2 regions of the Streptomyces sp. NPDC048442 genome follow, and region 1 is predicted to be linked to the other one. Evidence: predicted binding sites of a transcription regulator. Region 1 holds the regulator's gene; the other holds the start of a gene.
What was found. Region 1 encodes HrcA, which represses chaperone genes, less so after heat shock. Its sites were predicted from a motif close to TTNGCACTCNGNNNNNCNGAGTGCNAA; they were not measured.
Positions count from the first base shown of each region.

Region 2: the regulator HrcA is predicted to act here: its motif matches at 5,584-5,610, upstream of groES (co-chaperone GroES).

Region 1 covers NZ_JBEZKB010000001.1:244,846-252,682, reverse strand. Annotated here, with positions in the region: partial or broken gene AB0D18_RS01225 (hybrid sensor histidine kinase/response regulator) at 1-452, opposite strand, end outside; gene AB0D18_RS01220 (ATP-binding SpoIIE family protein phosphatase) at 623-2,491, shown strand; gene hemW (radical SAM family heme chaperone HemW) at 2,569-3,801, shown strand; gene AB0D18_RS01210 (DUF3097 domain-containing protein) at 3,945-4,778, opposite strand; gene AB0D18_RS01205 (MBL fold metallo-hydrolase) at 4,789-5,544, opposite strand; gene hrcA (heat-inducible transcriptional repressor HrcA) at 5,717-6,733, shown strand; partial or broken gene dnaJ (molecular chaperone DnaJ) at 6,734-7,837, shown strand, end outside.
Region 2 covers NZ_JBEZKB010000008.1:264,580-272,416, reverse strand. Annotated here, with positions in the region: gene AB0D18_RS15655 (sugar ABC transporter substrate-binding protein) at 1-276, shown strand, start outside; gene AB0D18_RS15650 (sugar ABC transporter permease) at 285-1,340, shown strand; gene AB0D18_RS15645 (carbohydrate ABC transporter permease) at 1,337-2,212, shown strand; gene AB0D18_RS15640 (hydroxyacid dehydrogenase) at 2,263-3,288, shown strand; gene groL (chaperonin GroEL) at 3,394-5,019, opposite strand; gene groES (co-chaperone GroES) at 5,130-5,438, opposite strand; gene AB0D18_RS15625 (polysaccharide deacetylase family protein) at 5,654-6,556, opposite strand; gene AB0D18_RS15620 (polysaccharide deacetylase family protein) at 6,556-7,476, opposite strand; gene AB0D18_RS15615 (SAM-dependent methyltransferase) at 7,693-7,837, shown strand, end outside.

The sequences.
Region 1 (7,837 bases):
ACCGCCCGGCCCGGCCGGCGCAGGTCGCCGTGCAGCTGCCGGTTTCCGTCGTGCAGGTCGACCCGCTGGGTGAGGTCGCCGCCCGCGACCGCGTCCAGCACGCGCGTGGCGTTGACGGCGGGCACCACGAGGGCGTCGAGCAGGGCGTTCGTACTGTTGATGTGGGAGGCCCAGCGGCCCTGGCCGGGGCTCACCGCGAGGCGCTCGTCGAGCCTGCCGTGCCGTACGACCTCCCGGCGCACACGGGCGAGTTCGGCCCCGTAGTGCTCCTTGCGGTGGGCGATCTGGTGGAAGGCCGCGGTCGGTTCGGCCGGGGTCCCCTCCTGTGCCGCCGGCAGCCGGACCCGGAAGTCCCCGTCCCGCAGCGCGGTCGTCGCGGCGAGGAGAGGGCGCAGTTCGGAGGCGTGCACCCACCCCTCGCCGGGGTGCGAAGTGGTGCGATCTTCGTTCATCGGGGCCCACTTCGGTGACTCGGTGCTTATGGGCGGGCCCAGTCTGTCACCCTGTGGTTGTCGTAAGCGGCGCATTGCGAGAACCGACCAGGAGCCGCACTGTGGCATCCATTCCGACGCAGCGGGCCAACGGCGCCCGTGCGAGAAATCCGTGGGCCGGGAGGTGCGAGATCCAGTCCGAGGCCCGCACCAGCCTGCCCGGGAACCCGCTCGCGCCGTCCGCCGCGCGGAAGTTCCTGCGGGCTGCCGTCGCGGACTGGTCCGGTACGCCCCTGCTGCCCGCCGACGAGGGCTTCGCCTCCCGTCTCGCCGACGACGCGGCCCTGGTCGTCAACGAACTCGTCACCAATGCCGTCGTGCACGCGGGCACCACCGTCGAACTCCTGTGCCGCATCGAGCCCCCGGGCGCCACCAGCGAAACCGCCGCCCTCGTCATCGAGGTCTCCGACCACCACCCCTCCCGGGTCGTACGCAACGAACCGCAGCGCTACGAGAGGGCCGACGCCCCCGAGTACGGGCGCGGCCTCCACCTCGTCGCCGGACTCGCCGAAAGCTGGGGCGTCACCTACCGCACCGGCCTCAAGACAGTCTGGGCGGCGCTCCCGCTGGACGGCTGGCAGCCCGCCGCGGCCGACAGTCCCGCGCTCACCCCCACCGTCCTCGCCGCCCACCAGGAGTTCCAGCGCGGGCTGCGGGTGGCCGAGATCCTCGCCCCGCTGCCGCGCAGGCAGCTGCGCGGCGAGGACCAGGACTGGATCAACCGGGGTGCGCTGTCGTTCCTCGCCGAGGCCTCCGACCTGCTGGCCGGGCAGTTCGACCAGGACATGGTGGTGGCGCTCGCCGCGCAGCTGCTGGTGCCCCGGCTCGCCGACTGGTGCGCCGTGTGGCTCGACCCGGAGGGCGGCGGCCCGGGGGCGCAACCGCGGCTCGCCCGCGTCTGGCACGCGCGCGAGGCATGCGTGGAGGAACTGCGCGCCCTGCTGGAGAAGGAGCCGCCGCGGCTGCCCGAATCCGCCCGCGGCGGCCCCGTGGCGCTGCCCTGGCCGGGCACCGGGGCGACCTTCGGCGGGGCCGGTGCGGTGCTCGCCTGCCAGATGGTGGTGGGCGGGCGCAGGGTCGGCATCCTGATGCTCGGGAGGGCCGGCATGCCGCGCATTCCCGACGAGGTGACCGGGCTCATCGAGGACTTCGTACGCAGGGTGGCGCTCGCCGTGGGCGCCGCCCGCCGGTACACCCAGCAGGCCACCATCTCCAGTGTCCTGCAGCGGGCCCTGCTGCCCAGCCAGGTTGCCGAGATCCCAGGCCTGACCAGCGCCCTCGTCTACCAGCCGCGGGGCGAGGGGCTGGCCGGCGGCGACTTCTACGACATCTTCCACGCGTCGGACGGCCGCTGGTGCTTCGCCCTGGGCGACGTACAGGGCAACGGACCGGAGGCCGCCGTCGTCACCGGGCTGGTGCGGCCGTGGCTGCGGCTGCTCGCACGCGAGGGCTACCAGGTGTCGGGGGTCCTGGACCGGCTCAACCGGCTGCTGCTCGACGATGCGACGGAGTCCGCGGACGCGGCGGCGCGGCTGGTCGCCGCCGCGGGCGGCCAGGACCTCCCGGACGGACCGCAGGCACGTTTCCTGTCGATGCTGTACGGAGAGCTGGAGCCGCTCCCGGAGGCGGACGGCGGCGGGGTGCGATGCACGGTTTCCAGCGCCGGGCACCCGCTGCCGCTGGTGCTGCGGCCCGACGGGGAGGTGCGGGCGGCGGGCCGGCCGGGGGTGCTGCTCGGGGTGCTGGACGACGCGGCGTACGAGAGTGAAACGTTCGTGCTGGCGTCGGGGGAGGTGCTGCTGAGCGTGACGGACGGGGTGACGGAGCGGCGGTGCGGGCAGGTGCTGTTCGATGACGGGGAGGGGCTGGCGGCGGAGCTGGCGGGGTGTGCGGGGCTGTCGGCGCAGGGGGTGGCGGAGCGGATCACCAGGGCGGTGCACGGGTTCGCGGAGGATCCGCCGGACGACGACGTGGCGCTGCTGGTGCTGCGGGCGGAGTAGGGCGGCGGCGGTGCCGGGTTCCCGTAGGGCGGACAGCGGCGGCGGTATCGGGTTCCCGGAGGGCGGACAATGGGGGCATGCCTTCTGTACTGCCTGATGGTGAGCCCATGCCCGAGGACGGGGCGCTGCCTCTTGATGCGCTGCGGGGGGCGGGGGAGCGGCCGCTCGGGTTCTATCTGCACGTGCCGTACTGCGCGACCCGGTGCGGGTACTGCGACTTCAATACGTATACGGCGACCGAGCTGCGGGGGTCGGGCGGAGCGCTTGCTTCGCGCGACAACTACGCGGCGACGCTGGTGGAGGAAGTGCGCCTCGCGCGCAAGGTGCTGGGCGACGACCCGCGGCCGGTGCGGACCGTCTTCGTGGGCGGCGGGACGCCCACCCTGCTGCCCGCCGCCGATCTCGTACGGATGTTGGGGGCGGTGCGCGAGGAGTTCGGGCTCGCGGACGACTGCGAGGTCACGACGGAGGCCAATCCCGAGTCGGTGAATCCGGCGTACCTGGCGGAGCTGCGCGAGGGCGGCTTCAACCGGGTGTCGTTCGGGATGCAGAGCGCCAAGCAGCACGTGCTGAAGATCCTGGACCGTACGCACACCCCGGGGCGCCCGGAGGCGTGTGTCGCGGAGGCGCGGGCGGCCGGCTTCGACCATGTGAACCTGGACCTGATCTACGGCACCCCGGGGGAGTCCGACGCCGACTGGCAGGCGTCCCTCGACGCGGCCATCGGGGCGGGCCCCGACCATGTGAGTGCGTACGCGCTGATCGTCGAGGAGGGCACCCAGCTCGCCCGGCGGATCCGGCGCGGCGAGGTCCCGATGACGGACGACGACGTGCACGCGGACCGCTACCTGATGACGGAGGAGGCGCTCTCGAAGGCCGGTTTCTCCTGGTACGAGGTGTCCAACTGGGCGACCTCCGAGGCCGGCCGGTGCCTGCACAACGAGCTGTACTGGCGTGGCGCCGACTGGTGGGGCGCCGGGCCCGGTGCGCACAGCCACGTCGGCGGTGTGCGCTGGTGGAACGTCAAGCATCCCGGTGCCTACGCACAGGCGCTGGGCGAGGGGCGGTCCCCCGGGGCCGGGCGCGAGGTGCTGCTCGACGAGGACCGCAGGGTCGAGCGGATCCTGCTGGAGCTGCGGCTCGTCGAGGGCTGCGAGCTGTCGCTGCTGAAGCCCGCCGGGCTGGCTGCCGCGGAGAAGGCGGTAAGGGGCGGCCTCTTGGAGGACGGTCCTTACGCCGAGGGCCGCGCGGTGCTCACCCTGCGCGGCCGGCTGCTCGCGGACGCGGTGGTGCGGGACCTGGTGGACTGAGGACCGCGCGCAGCCACCGGGCGGCCGCGCGCAGCGACCCGGGCGGCCGGTGGCTGAGACCCGAGCGACCGGTGGCTGCGACCCGGGCGGCCGGGCGGGGCGACCGGGCGGAAACGCTGCCATGCTGCGGGCACCGCTTCCGGTCAGCCCTGCGGCACGTCGCCGACCGTCACGTGGTCGATGAGCCGCTCCACCGCGCCGAGCAGGGACGGTTCCAGGTCCCTGTACGTGCTCACCCGCGCCAGGATGTGCTGCCAGGCGGCGCCCGTGTTGTCCGGCCAGCCGAGCGCCCGGCACACGCCCGTCTTCCAGTCCTGGCCGCGGGGGACCCGAGGCCAGCCGGGGATGCCGACGGAGGACGGCTTCACGGCCTCCCACACGTCGATGTAGGGGTGCCCGACGATCAGGACGTGGGCGTCCGTCACCCGGGCGGCGATGCGGGACTCCTTCGAGCCCGGCACCAGGTGGTCGACCAGGACGCCGAGTTTCGCGTCCGGCCCCGGGGCGAACTCGGCAACGATCGCCGGCAGGTCGTCGATGCCCTCCAGGTATTCGACGACGACGCCCTCGATGCGCAGGTCGTCGCCCCAGACGCGTTCCACCAGTTCCGCGTCGTGCCGCCCCTCCACATAGATGCGGCCCGCCCGCGCCACGCGCGCCCGCGCGTGGGTGACGGCGACCGACCCGGAAGCGGTACGGGCGGGGCGCATGGGGGAGGCACCCGAGGGCGGCCGTACCAGCGTCACCGGCGCACCCTCATAGAGGAAGCCGGCCGCAGTCATCGGGAACACCCGGTGCTTGCCGAAGCGGTCCTCCAGGGTGACCGTCGGGCCCTCGGCCGTCTTCTCGGTGCGGATCACCGCACCGCAGAAGCCCGTCGACACCTCCTCCACCACCAGGTCGTACTCGGCGGGGAGTTCGGGGGCGGGCGTCGACTTCTTCCAGGGCGGGGTGAAGTCGGGGCTGTAGCTGCGCATGCGTCAGACGCTACGACACGTGCCCGAGGGGCAGCCAGGAGGCCTTGAAACGGCGTGCCAGCGCGTCGCGTTGGGCCCTGACGAACGCCGCGTCCACCGCCGCACCGTGCCCCGGCACGTACACGGCGTCCTCGCCGCCCAGGGAGAGGAGCCGGTCCAGCGCCTCGGGCCACCGTCCGGCGACCGCGTCGGGGCCCGCCTGCGGCTCCCCGGACTCCTCCACCAGGTCCCCGCAGAAGACGACCTCGGGGCCGCCCTCCAGGCCCGGTACGAGGGCCACCAGGTCGTGGCCGCTGTGCGCGGGTCCCAGGTTGGCGAACAGGACGCTGCGCCCGCCGCCCAGGTCGAGGGTGCGCTCGCTGGAGACCAGGTGGTGCGGGGCGGCCAGCAGCTCCGCGGCCTCGGCGGCGGTGTGCGGATCCACCCCTTGACGTACCGCGTCGGTGGCGATCGACTCCCGCTGCGAGACGAGCAGCGTGTCCATGCCGGCCGCGGCGAACACCTCGACGCCCGCGAAGACGCCCGCCCCCAGCACATGGTCGAAGTGGGGGTGGCTGAGCGCGAGATGCGTCACTCTGCGGCCGAGCAGCGACTGGGCCTGAAGCCGGATCCCGGCGCCCTCGCGCAGCGAGGACCCGGTGTCGTACAGGAGCGCGCCCCGGGCGCCGCAGACCAGGCCGACCGTCGCGTCCCAGCCAGGCAGCCGTCGCCTGCCGACGCCCGGAGCGAGTTGTTCCCAGCCGGCCTCTTCCCATCGCATCTCCATACCGTGACGCTAGCGTGAGCTGCCGCCCTTGCCCGGTCGGCACCCCGCCGCCGTACACTGGCCCGGACAATCGCTGGCACTCGCGCACGGGGAGTGCCAGGCAGGGCGGCGGGGCACCAGCCCCGTACGCCCGATCTGCACCAGGGAACATCAAGGCTTGGAGGTGTGCGCGATGCTCAGTGAACGCAGACTTGAAGTGCTGCGCGCCATCGTCCAGGACTATGTCGGCACGGAGGAGCCCGTCGGCTCCAAGGCGCTCACCGAGCGGCACCAGCTCGGCGTCTCCCCGGCCACCGTCCGCAACGACATGGCGGCCCTGGAGGACGAGGGGTTCATCGCCCAGCCGCACACCAGTGCCGGGCGCATCCCCACGGACAAGGGCTATCGGCTGTTCGTCGACCGGCTGGCGGGGGTCAAGCCCCTGTCCACGCCGGAGCGGCGGGCGATCCAGAGCTTCCTGGACGCGTCGCTCGACCTCGACGACGTCGTCGCCCGTACGGTGCGGCTGCTCGCGCAGCTGACCCGGCAGGTGGCCGTCGTCCAGTACCCGTCGCTGACGCGTTCCACGGTGCGGCACGTGGAGCTCCTGTCGTTGGCGCCCGCCCGGCTGATGCTGGTGCTGATCACCGACACAGGACGGGTCGAGCAGCGGATGATCGACTGCCCGGCGCCGTTCGGCGAGATGTCCCTGGCGGATCTGCGGGCGCGGCTCAACAGCCGGGTCGTGGGCCGCAGGTTCGCCGATGTTCCGCAGTTGGTGCAGGAACTTCCCGAGTCGTTCGATCCGGAGGACAGGGGAACCGTTTCGACGGTTCTCGCGACTCTTCTGGAGACGCTCGTGGAAGAGACCGAGGAACGGCTGATGATCGGCGGCACCGCCAATCTCACCCGCTTCGGCCACGACTTCCCGCTCACCATCCGCCCCGTACTGGAGGCGCTGGAGGAGCAGGTCGTTCTGCTGAAGCTGCTCGGAGAGGCCACGGAGTCCGGCATGACCGTACGTATCGGTCATGAGAATGCTCACGAGGGACTCAGTTCTACGTCCGTGGTCGCAGTCGGCTACGGTTCGGGCGACGAGGCAGTCGCCAAGCTAGGCGTGGTCGGACCGACCCGCATGGACTACCCCGGAACGATGGGAGCGGTACGCGCAGTGGCACGTTACGTCGGACAGATCCTGGCGGAGTCGTAAGTGGCCACGGACTACTACGCCGTACTCGGCGTGCGCCGCGACGCTTCCCAGGACGAAATCAAGAAGGCGTTCAGGCGTCTTGCGCGTGAGCTTCACCCGGATGTGAATCCGGACCCGAAGACTCAGGAGCGCTTCAAGGAGATCAACGCCGCCTACGAGGTGTTGTCGGACCCGCAGAAGAAGCAGGTCTACGACCTCGGCGGCGACCCGCTGTCGGCCTCCGGCGGAGGCGGTGCGGGCGGCTTCGGCCAGGGTGGTTTCGGAAACTTCTCCGACATCATGGACGCCTTCTTCGGTACGGCGTCCCAGCGCGGCCCGCGGTCGCGCACCCGCCGCGGCCAGGACGCCATGATCCGGCTGGAGATCGACCTCAATGAGGCGGCCTTCGGCACCACCAAGGAGATCCAGGTCGACACCGCTGTGGTGTGCACGACCTGCAGTGGCGAGGGCGCTGCCCCCGGCACCTCCGCGCAGACCTGTGACATGTGTCGCGGCCGCGGTGAGGTCTCGCAGGTCACCCGGTCGTTCCTCGGCCAGGTCATGACCTCGCGGCCCTGCCCGCAGTGCCAGGGCTTCGGCACGGTCGTGCCGACGCCGTGCCCGGAGTGCGCCGGCGACGGCCGCGTCCGGTCGCGTCGCACGCTCACGGTGAAGATCCCGGCCGGTGTCGACAACGGCACCCGCATCCAGCTCGCGGGCGAGGGCGAGGTCGGCCCCGGCGGCGGCCCCGCCGGCGACCTCTATGTGGAGATCCACGAGCTGCCGCACCAGACCTTCCAGCGGCGCGGCGACGATCTGCACTGCACGGTGACCATCCCGATGACGGCGGGCGCGCTCGGCACCAAGGTGCCGCTGGAGACGCTCGACGGGGTCGAGGAGATCGACATCCGGCCCGGTACGCAGTCGGGCCAGTCGGTGCCGCTGCACGGGCGCGGTGTGACGCACCTGCGCGGTGGCGGTCGCGGTGACCTGATCGTGCACGTCGAGGTGCTGACGCCGTCGAAGCTGGACCCGCAGCAGGAGGACCTGCTGCGTCAGCTGGCGAAGCTGCGCGGCGAGGAGCGGCCCACGGGGCAGTTCCAGCCGGGGCAGCAGGGGTTGTTC
Region 2 (7,837 bases), on a different contig from region 1:
TTCCCGGCCGCTGCCGAGCTGCGCCCGGCGGCGAAGAAGGCGTTCGACGCGAAGTACTACGGCGGCCAGGACATCTACCAGGTCTTCGAGGACGCCGGTACGTCGATCAGCCCGAACTGGTCGTGGGGGCCGAGCACCGGCACCACCAACAGCATCATCAAGGACCAGTTCGGCAAGGTCACCCACGGTGGCACCACGATCGCCGACGCGGTGAAGGCCGGCCATGACGCGACCGTCGCCGAGCTGAAGAAGCGCGGCCTGAAGGTCGAGGGCTGAGCAGCACCATGACCACCACGAAGGCCGGTACCCGGCCCGGCGCTCCCGCCGCCGGGCCGGACGACCCCGCCGCCGCCCGGCCGACACGCGCCGACGGCCGCGTCCGCTCGGCCGCCCGCGCCCGTACCAATGCCGCCGCAGCCCTCCTCCTCACTCCCTTCTTCGCGCTGTTCGTCCTGGTGATGGTCGTGCCGATCGGTTACGCGGTGTGGCTCAGCCTGTTCAGCGAGAAGCAGTCCGGGCTGGGCTTCGGCGGGGTCGAGACCGTGTTCAGCGGGCTCGACAACTACGCCGCCGCGTTGGGCGATCCGGCCTTCCGCGAGGGCTTCGTCGTACTCCTCGGGTACTGCGTGCTCTACATCCCGCTGATGATCGGCGGAGCGCTCGCGCTGGCGCTGCTGCTCGACTCGGCGCTGGCCCGCGCGCGCCGCTTCTTCCAGCTCGCGCTGTTCCTGCCGCACGCCGTGCCCGGCATCATCGCCGCGCTGATCTGGGTGTATCTCTACACGCCGCAGCTCAGCCCGGTGGTCGACGCGATGGAGGCAGGCGGGATCGGCTTCGACTTCTTTTCGCCGTCGGGTGCCCTGCCCTCGGTGGTCAACATCGCCCTGTGGGAGTGGCTCGGCTACAACATGGTGATCTTCTACGCGGCCCTCCAGGCCGTCGACCGGTCCGTCCTGGAGGCGGCCACGGTGGACGGCGCGGGGGCCTGGCGCACCGCGTTCAGCATCAAGGTGCCGCTGATCAGGGCCTCGGTGGTGATGGTCGCACTGTTCACGGTCATCGGCTCGCTGCAGCTGTTCACCGAGCCGCTGATCCTCAACAAGGGCACGGGCTCCGCCGTCACTTCCACCTGGACGCCGAACATGTACGCCTACACCGCGGCCTTCGACCGCAACGACTACGGGCTGGCAGCGGCCGCCTCCGTACTCCTCGCCCTGACAGCCGCACTGCTGTCGTTCGTGGTGACCAGGCTGTCCGGCGGACGCAGGCAGAAGAGGGCCGTGCACAAGCAGAGGGCCGTGAACAAGCAGGAGAAGGCCTCGAAGGGCGGCAGCTCATGACCACCCCCGTCTCCCCCACCGCCCCGGCCGGCGCGGCGAGCCGCTGGCTCTCCCGTACGGCAGTCAACGGCGCGCTCGTCCTCGCCACGCTCTACATGCTCTTCCCCCTGGTCTGGCTGCTCACCGCCGCCACCAAGGACGCCGGCGGACTGCTCGCGGGCAACGCCTTCTCCTTCGAGGGCTTCGACCTCGGACAGAACCTCTCCGACCTGGCCTCGCACGGCGACGGCATCTACTTCCGCTGGTACGGCAACTCCCTTCTGTACGCAGGTGTGGGGGCTGTGATCAGTTCGCTGGTGAGCGTGGCCGCGGGCTACGCCTTCGACAAGTACGCCTTCCGGGGCAAGGAGAAGCTGTTCTCCACGGTGCTGCTCGGGGTGCTGGTCCCGACGACCGCGCTCGCCCTGCCGATGTACCTGCTGGCCAGCAAGATCGGGCTGGTCAACACCTACTGGTCGGTCCTGCTGCCGGTCCTGGTCCACCCCTTCGGGGTCTACCTCTCCCGGGTCTTCAGCGCGGGCTACATCCCGAACGAGGCCCTGGAGGCCGCCCGTATCGACGGCGCGGGCGAGCTGCGGATCTTCTTCTCGATCGGTCTGCCCATGGTCATGCCGGGCTTCGTGACCGTCTTCCTCTTCCAGTTCACCGCGATCTGGAACAACTTCTTCCTCCCCCTGGTGATGCTCTCGGACCAGAAGCTCTTCCCGCTGAGCCTTGGTCTGTACGCATGGAACTCCAATGCCCACGCCGAGCCGACGTACCTCCCGATGGTCGTCACCGGCTCCCTCCTCGCCGTCATCCCCCTGATCGTCGCCTTCGTCTCCCTCCAGCGGCACTGGAAGGCCGGGCTCACGGCCGGCAGCGTCAAGTGACGGGCGACTACTTAGCGCCGAACGACCCGATGAGGAGCCCGAGTTCCACCATGCACCACGGCACTGACAATCGCCCGGCCACCTTGCTCGCCATGGCCCCCGGTATAGCGGAGCGCCTGCTCGGCGACGCCCAGCGCGGCCACCTCGCCCGTATCGCACGCACCGACCCCCGCCTGGTCGCCCACGACCTGCACGCCCCCGAGTTCGCTTCCGCGCTCGCCGAGGCCGAGGTGCTCCTCACCTGCTGGGGCGCGACACCGCTCACCCCGGAGATCCTGGAGCGGGCCCCGCGGCTGCGCGCCGTCGTGCACGCCGCGGGTTCGGTGAAGCACCACATCACCCCGGCCTGCTGGGAGCGCGGTCTGCTGGTCAGCTCGGCCGCCGGGGCCAACGCCCTGCCCGTCGCCGAGTACACGCTCGCCGCGATCCTCTTCGCGGGCAAACAGGTCCTGCCCGCCGCCCACCACTACCGCGCACTGCGCGGCACCGACCACGACTGGCGCACCGAACTGGCCTCCTCCGGCAACTACCGGCGCACCGTCGGCCTCGTCGGCGCCTCCCGGATCGGCCGCCGGGTGATCGAGCTGCTCCGCCCCTTCGACGTAACGACCCTCCTGTACGACCCGTATGTGACGGACACGGAAGCCGCCGGACTCAGCGTGCAGAAAGCGGAGCTGGCGGACCTCTGCGCCCGCGCTTCGGTCGTCTCCGTACACGCGCCGCAGCTCCCGGAGACCGACGGCATGATCGGTGCGGCACAGCTCGCCGCGATGCCGGACGGCTCCACTCTGATCAACACCTCGCGCGGTTCACTCGTCGACGAGGCGGCGCTGCTCGCGGAGCTGCGCACCGGCAGGCTGCATGCCGTACTCGACGTAACGGAACCCGAAGTACCGCCCGCCACCAGCGAGTTCTACACCCTGCCGAACGTACTGCTCACTCCGCACATGGCCGGTTCCTTCGGCAACGAGCTGCACCGGATGGCCGACCACGCACTGTCCGAGCTGGAGCGGTACGCCGCAGGACTGCCCTTCACCGAGCCGGTACGTCCGGACGCGCTGGAGCACTCCGCGTAACCCGCCCCGCAAACGCGCCGAGGCCCGGCACCCCCGAAGGGGCGCCGGGCCTCGGCGTTCAACCGGCTACTGGCTACCGACTACCGACAGCCGCTGACGCGGACGTCAGTGGGAGTGGCCGTGGCCGCCGTGACCGGCGTCGCCCTCGTCCTCGGCCGGCTTCTCGACGACCAGGGTCTCGGTCGTGAGCAGCAGCGACGCGATGGACGCGGCGTTCTCCAGGGCGGAGCGGGTGACCTTGACCGGGTCGATGACGCCGGCCTTGACCAGGTCGCCGTACTCGCCGGTGGCGGCGTTGAAGCCCTGCCCGGCCTCCAGGTCGGCGACCTTGGAGGTGATGACGTAGCCCTCCAGGCCGGCGTTCTCGGCGATCCAGCGCAGCGGCTCGACGGCGGCGCGGCGGACGACCGCGACACCCGTGGCCTCGTCGCCGGTCTTGCCGAGGTTGCCCTCGAGGACCTTCACGGCGTGGACGAGCGCGGAGCCACCACCGGAGACGATGCCCTCCTCGACCGCGGCGCGGGTCGCGGAGATGGCGTCCTCCAGACGGTGCTTCTTCTCCTTGAGCTCGACCTCGGTCGCGGCACCGACCTTGATGACGCAGACGCCGCCGGCGAGCTTCGCCAGGCGCTCCTGCAGCTTCTCGCGGTCCCAGTCGGAGTCCGTGGACTCGATCTCGGCCTTGATCTGGTTGACGCGGCCCTTGACGTCCTCGGAGTTGCCCCCGCCGTCGACGATGACCGTGTCGTCCTTGGAGATCGTGACGCGGCGGGCGGTGCCCAGTACGTCCAGACCGGACTGGTCGAGCTTGAGGCCGACCTCTTCGGCGATGACGGTGGCACCGGTGAGGGTGGCCATGTCGCCGAGCATCGCCTTGCGGCGGTCGCCGAAGCCCGGGGCCTTGACGGCCACGGCGTTGAACGTGCCACGGATCTTGTTGACGACGAGGGTGGAGAGCGCCTCGCCCTCGACGTCCTCGGCGATGATCAGCAGCGGCTTGGAGCCACCGGCCTGGATGACCTTCTCCAGGAGCGGCAGCAGGTCCTGGATGGAGCCGATCTTGCCCTGGTGGATCAGGATGTACGGGTCGTCGAGGACGGCCTCCATACGCTCCTGGTCGGTCACCATGTACGGCGAGAGGTAGCCCTTGTCGAAGGCCATGCCCTCGGTGAAGTCGAGCTCCAGGCCGAAGGTGTTGGACTCCTCGACGGTGATGACACCGTCCTTGCCGACCTTGTCCATCGCCTCGGCGATGAGCTCGCCGACCTGCTGGTCCTGCGCGGAGAGCGCGGCCACGGCGGCGATGTCGGACTTGTCCTCGATCGGGCGGGCGGTCGCGAGGAGCTCCTCGGACACGGCCTTGACCGCGGCGTCGATGCCCTTCTTCAGGGCGGCCGGGGAGGCACCCGCGGCGACGTTGCGCAGACCCTCGCGGACGAGCGCCTGGGCCAGCACGGTGGCGGTGGTCGTACCGTCACCCGCGATGTCGTTGGTCTTGGTCGCCACCTCCTTCACCAGCTGGGCGCCGAGGTTCTCGTACGGGTCGTCGAGCTCGACCTCACGCGCGATGGTGACACCGTCGTTGGTGATGGTCGGGGCGCCGAACTTCTTGTCGATGACGACGTTGCGGCCGCGGGGGCCGATCGTCACCTTCACGGTGTCGGCAAGCTTGTTGACGCCACGCTCAAGGGCACGACGGGCGTCTTCGTCAAACTTCAGGATCTTCGCCATGGAGCTTTCTCAAGTCCTCTCGGGAAAAACGAACTGCGCCCCTGCCGCCCGGCAGAGCGGGGCCAGGGGCGCAGAACAAGAAATGCGGAAGTGGGTACTTCCCGGCTTGCTTACTTCTCGACGATGGCGAGAACGTCGCGGGCCGAGAGGACGAGGTACTCCTCGCCGTTGTACTTCACCTCGGTGCCGCCGTACTTGCTGTACAGCACTACGTCGCCGACGGTCACGTCGAGCGGAAGGCGCTCGCCGTTCTCGAACCGACCCGGACCTACGGCGAGGACGGTGCCCTCCTGGGGCTTCTCCTTCGCGGTGTCCGGGATGACCAGGCCGGAGGCCGTGGTCTGCTCGGCGTCGAGCGGCTGGACCACGATGCGGTCCTCAAGCGGCTTGATGGCAACCTTGGAGCTTGCGGTCGTCACGATCCGGTCTCCCCCTTCGGAGATCTCACGGGGTTAAACGTCTGGGGTGGCGACCAGGTGGATCCGTCGTCGCGGGTGCCGGACCTGCCCGTCGCTGTGTTGGCACTCTCCAGTGGTGAGTGCCAGGGCCGAGACTATGACGCGGTTAGCACTCGGTCAAGCGGAGTGCCAATTCAAGACCCCCGGGAGTGGTCCCGCGCCCCCGCAGGGGCGGGTCACAGATAGTCCTCCAGCCGCGCCACCGTGAACCCCTGGTCCTGGATCCTGCGCAACATGCGGGCCGTCATCTCGGTGATGGTCGAGCCCTTGAGCTCGTCGGGGCCGCGGAAGTGGGCGAGGACGATGTCGCCGGGCTTGAGGCTGTCGCCCTCCGCGTAGCGCATGTTGTGGATCTGCATCGACTCGCGCCAGAGGACGAGGGCCCGCACGCCGCAGCTGCCTGCCGCGCGCACCGTGTCGTCGTTGTAGTTGCCGTACGGCGGACGGAAGAGAGCGGGGCGGGTGCCGAAGCGGGCGGCCAGTCGATCCTGCTGGTGGCAGATCTGGGCACGCTGCCCCTCGTACGAGAGGGTGCGGAGGTTGGCGTGGCCGGTGGTGTGGTTCTGTATCGCGCCGCCGCCGGCGTCGCGCAGGCGCGCGAAGTGGCCGTAGTCGCTCCCGGCGACGCTGTCCGTCAGGAACATGCTGATCGGGAGCTTCAGATCCCCGACCATCTTGATGAACCGGGGGTCCTTCTCGGCGCCGTCGTCGAAGGTCAGGAAGACGACCTTGTCGCGGGTGCGGACCCGGTCCAGGACGACGGGCGGTCCGGACGCCTTGAGCACGGGCGTACGGTCCGGGCGCGCCGGGGCCGGCGCGAGGGGGCCCGCCAGACCCCAGCGCGTGTACGCCTTCAGGGGTACGCCCCGGGCGTCGGTCCCCGGTGCGGCGGGCGCGGGCGCCGCCTTCTTGGGCGTCGCCGGTCCGGGAGTCGCGGACTTCGCCGCGGTCCCGTCCGGCGGCGCACCGGGGCCGGCCCCGGCCCCTTGCCCCGCGCATCCGCTCGCCCCCACGACGAGCACACCGATCGCCACCGCCCCCGCCGCCCACAGTCCCGACCGGCGTGCCCGTCCTCGCATCACACGTAATCCTCCAGCTTGGCCACGGCGTAACCCTTGGCGGTGATCGTCTTCATGACGCGTCGAATCATGTCGGGCATGGACCCCTTCCAGTCACCCCGCCCCCGGAAATGTGTGAGAACGATGTCGCCGGGGTGCAGGTCCTTGTCCCATTCGCGCCATTCCATCCGGTCCGGGAAGGCCTCCGCCGCCCACAGCGGGACCGCCTTCACACCGCAGGACTTGGCCGCGACCAGGGTGTCCTTGTTGTAGTTGCCGTACGGCGGGCGGAAGAGCGGGGGGCGCTTGCCGTACCGCTTCTCGATGTTGGACTGCTGGCCACAGATCTCGCGCTTCTGCTCTTCGTACGAAAGGCCGGGCAGGTAGCGGTGGTTGAGGGTGTGGTTGTGCAGGGCCACGCCCTTGTTCTGCATCTTCTTGAAGTACGCGTAGTCCTCCTTCACCAGGTAGTCGGAGAGGAACGCGCTGTACGGGATCTTCAGCTCGTCCAGCATCCGGATCAGCTCGGGATCCTTCTCGGCCCCGTCGTCGATGGTCAGGAACACGACCCTGTCCTTGACCGGCACCGTCGTGAAGACCGGCGGCAGTCCCTCCGAGACCTGCCCGTCCACCTCGAAGCCCTGCCGCGTCGTGATCTTCGGCTTGACCTTGGGCGCCGGAGGCACGGCCAGCGGCGTCTGCACCAGCCCCCAGCGCCTGGCCGCCACCACCCGGGCCGCCTGCGCGGCCTTGGCCACGGCCTGCTCGTGCCGCAGCTTCTCGGCGGGCGAGAGCAGTGCGCCGGCCGCGCCGTCCACCTTCTTCCGCCCCTCCCCCGTCTCCTTCCCGACGGCGGACCCGCCCCGCCCGCCCGTCTCCTCCTCCGCCGGGGTCGCGCACCCCGAGGCGATCGCGGCCGTCAGCAGAACCGCTACCGCCATGGTGCCCCGCCTGCGCCCGCCTGCTCCCGAGTTATCCACAGAGAGCCCTCTTTCTTCCGTTTGTCGTACAAGCCGCATGGCGCCGCATCCTGTCAGCGGGGCGGGGCGGGGAGCGGGCGACACGGGGAGGGGGTGCGGACGGTCGCCCGCCTGGCCCACAGGGGGGTACGGCGGGCGGGGCGGGCGGTTCTGCCGGGCTGGACCACAATGGGGCAGGTGACGAACCACTCCGGCCGCCCCTCCGGCGACGACAACGCCGACACCCCCGGCACGCCCCCTGGCACGCCCTCCGGGACGCCCTCCGGGACCACCGGCACCACCGGCATGACCGCCAGCACCGCCACCGGCACGAGCGGCACCG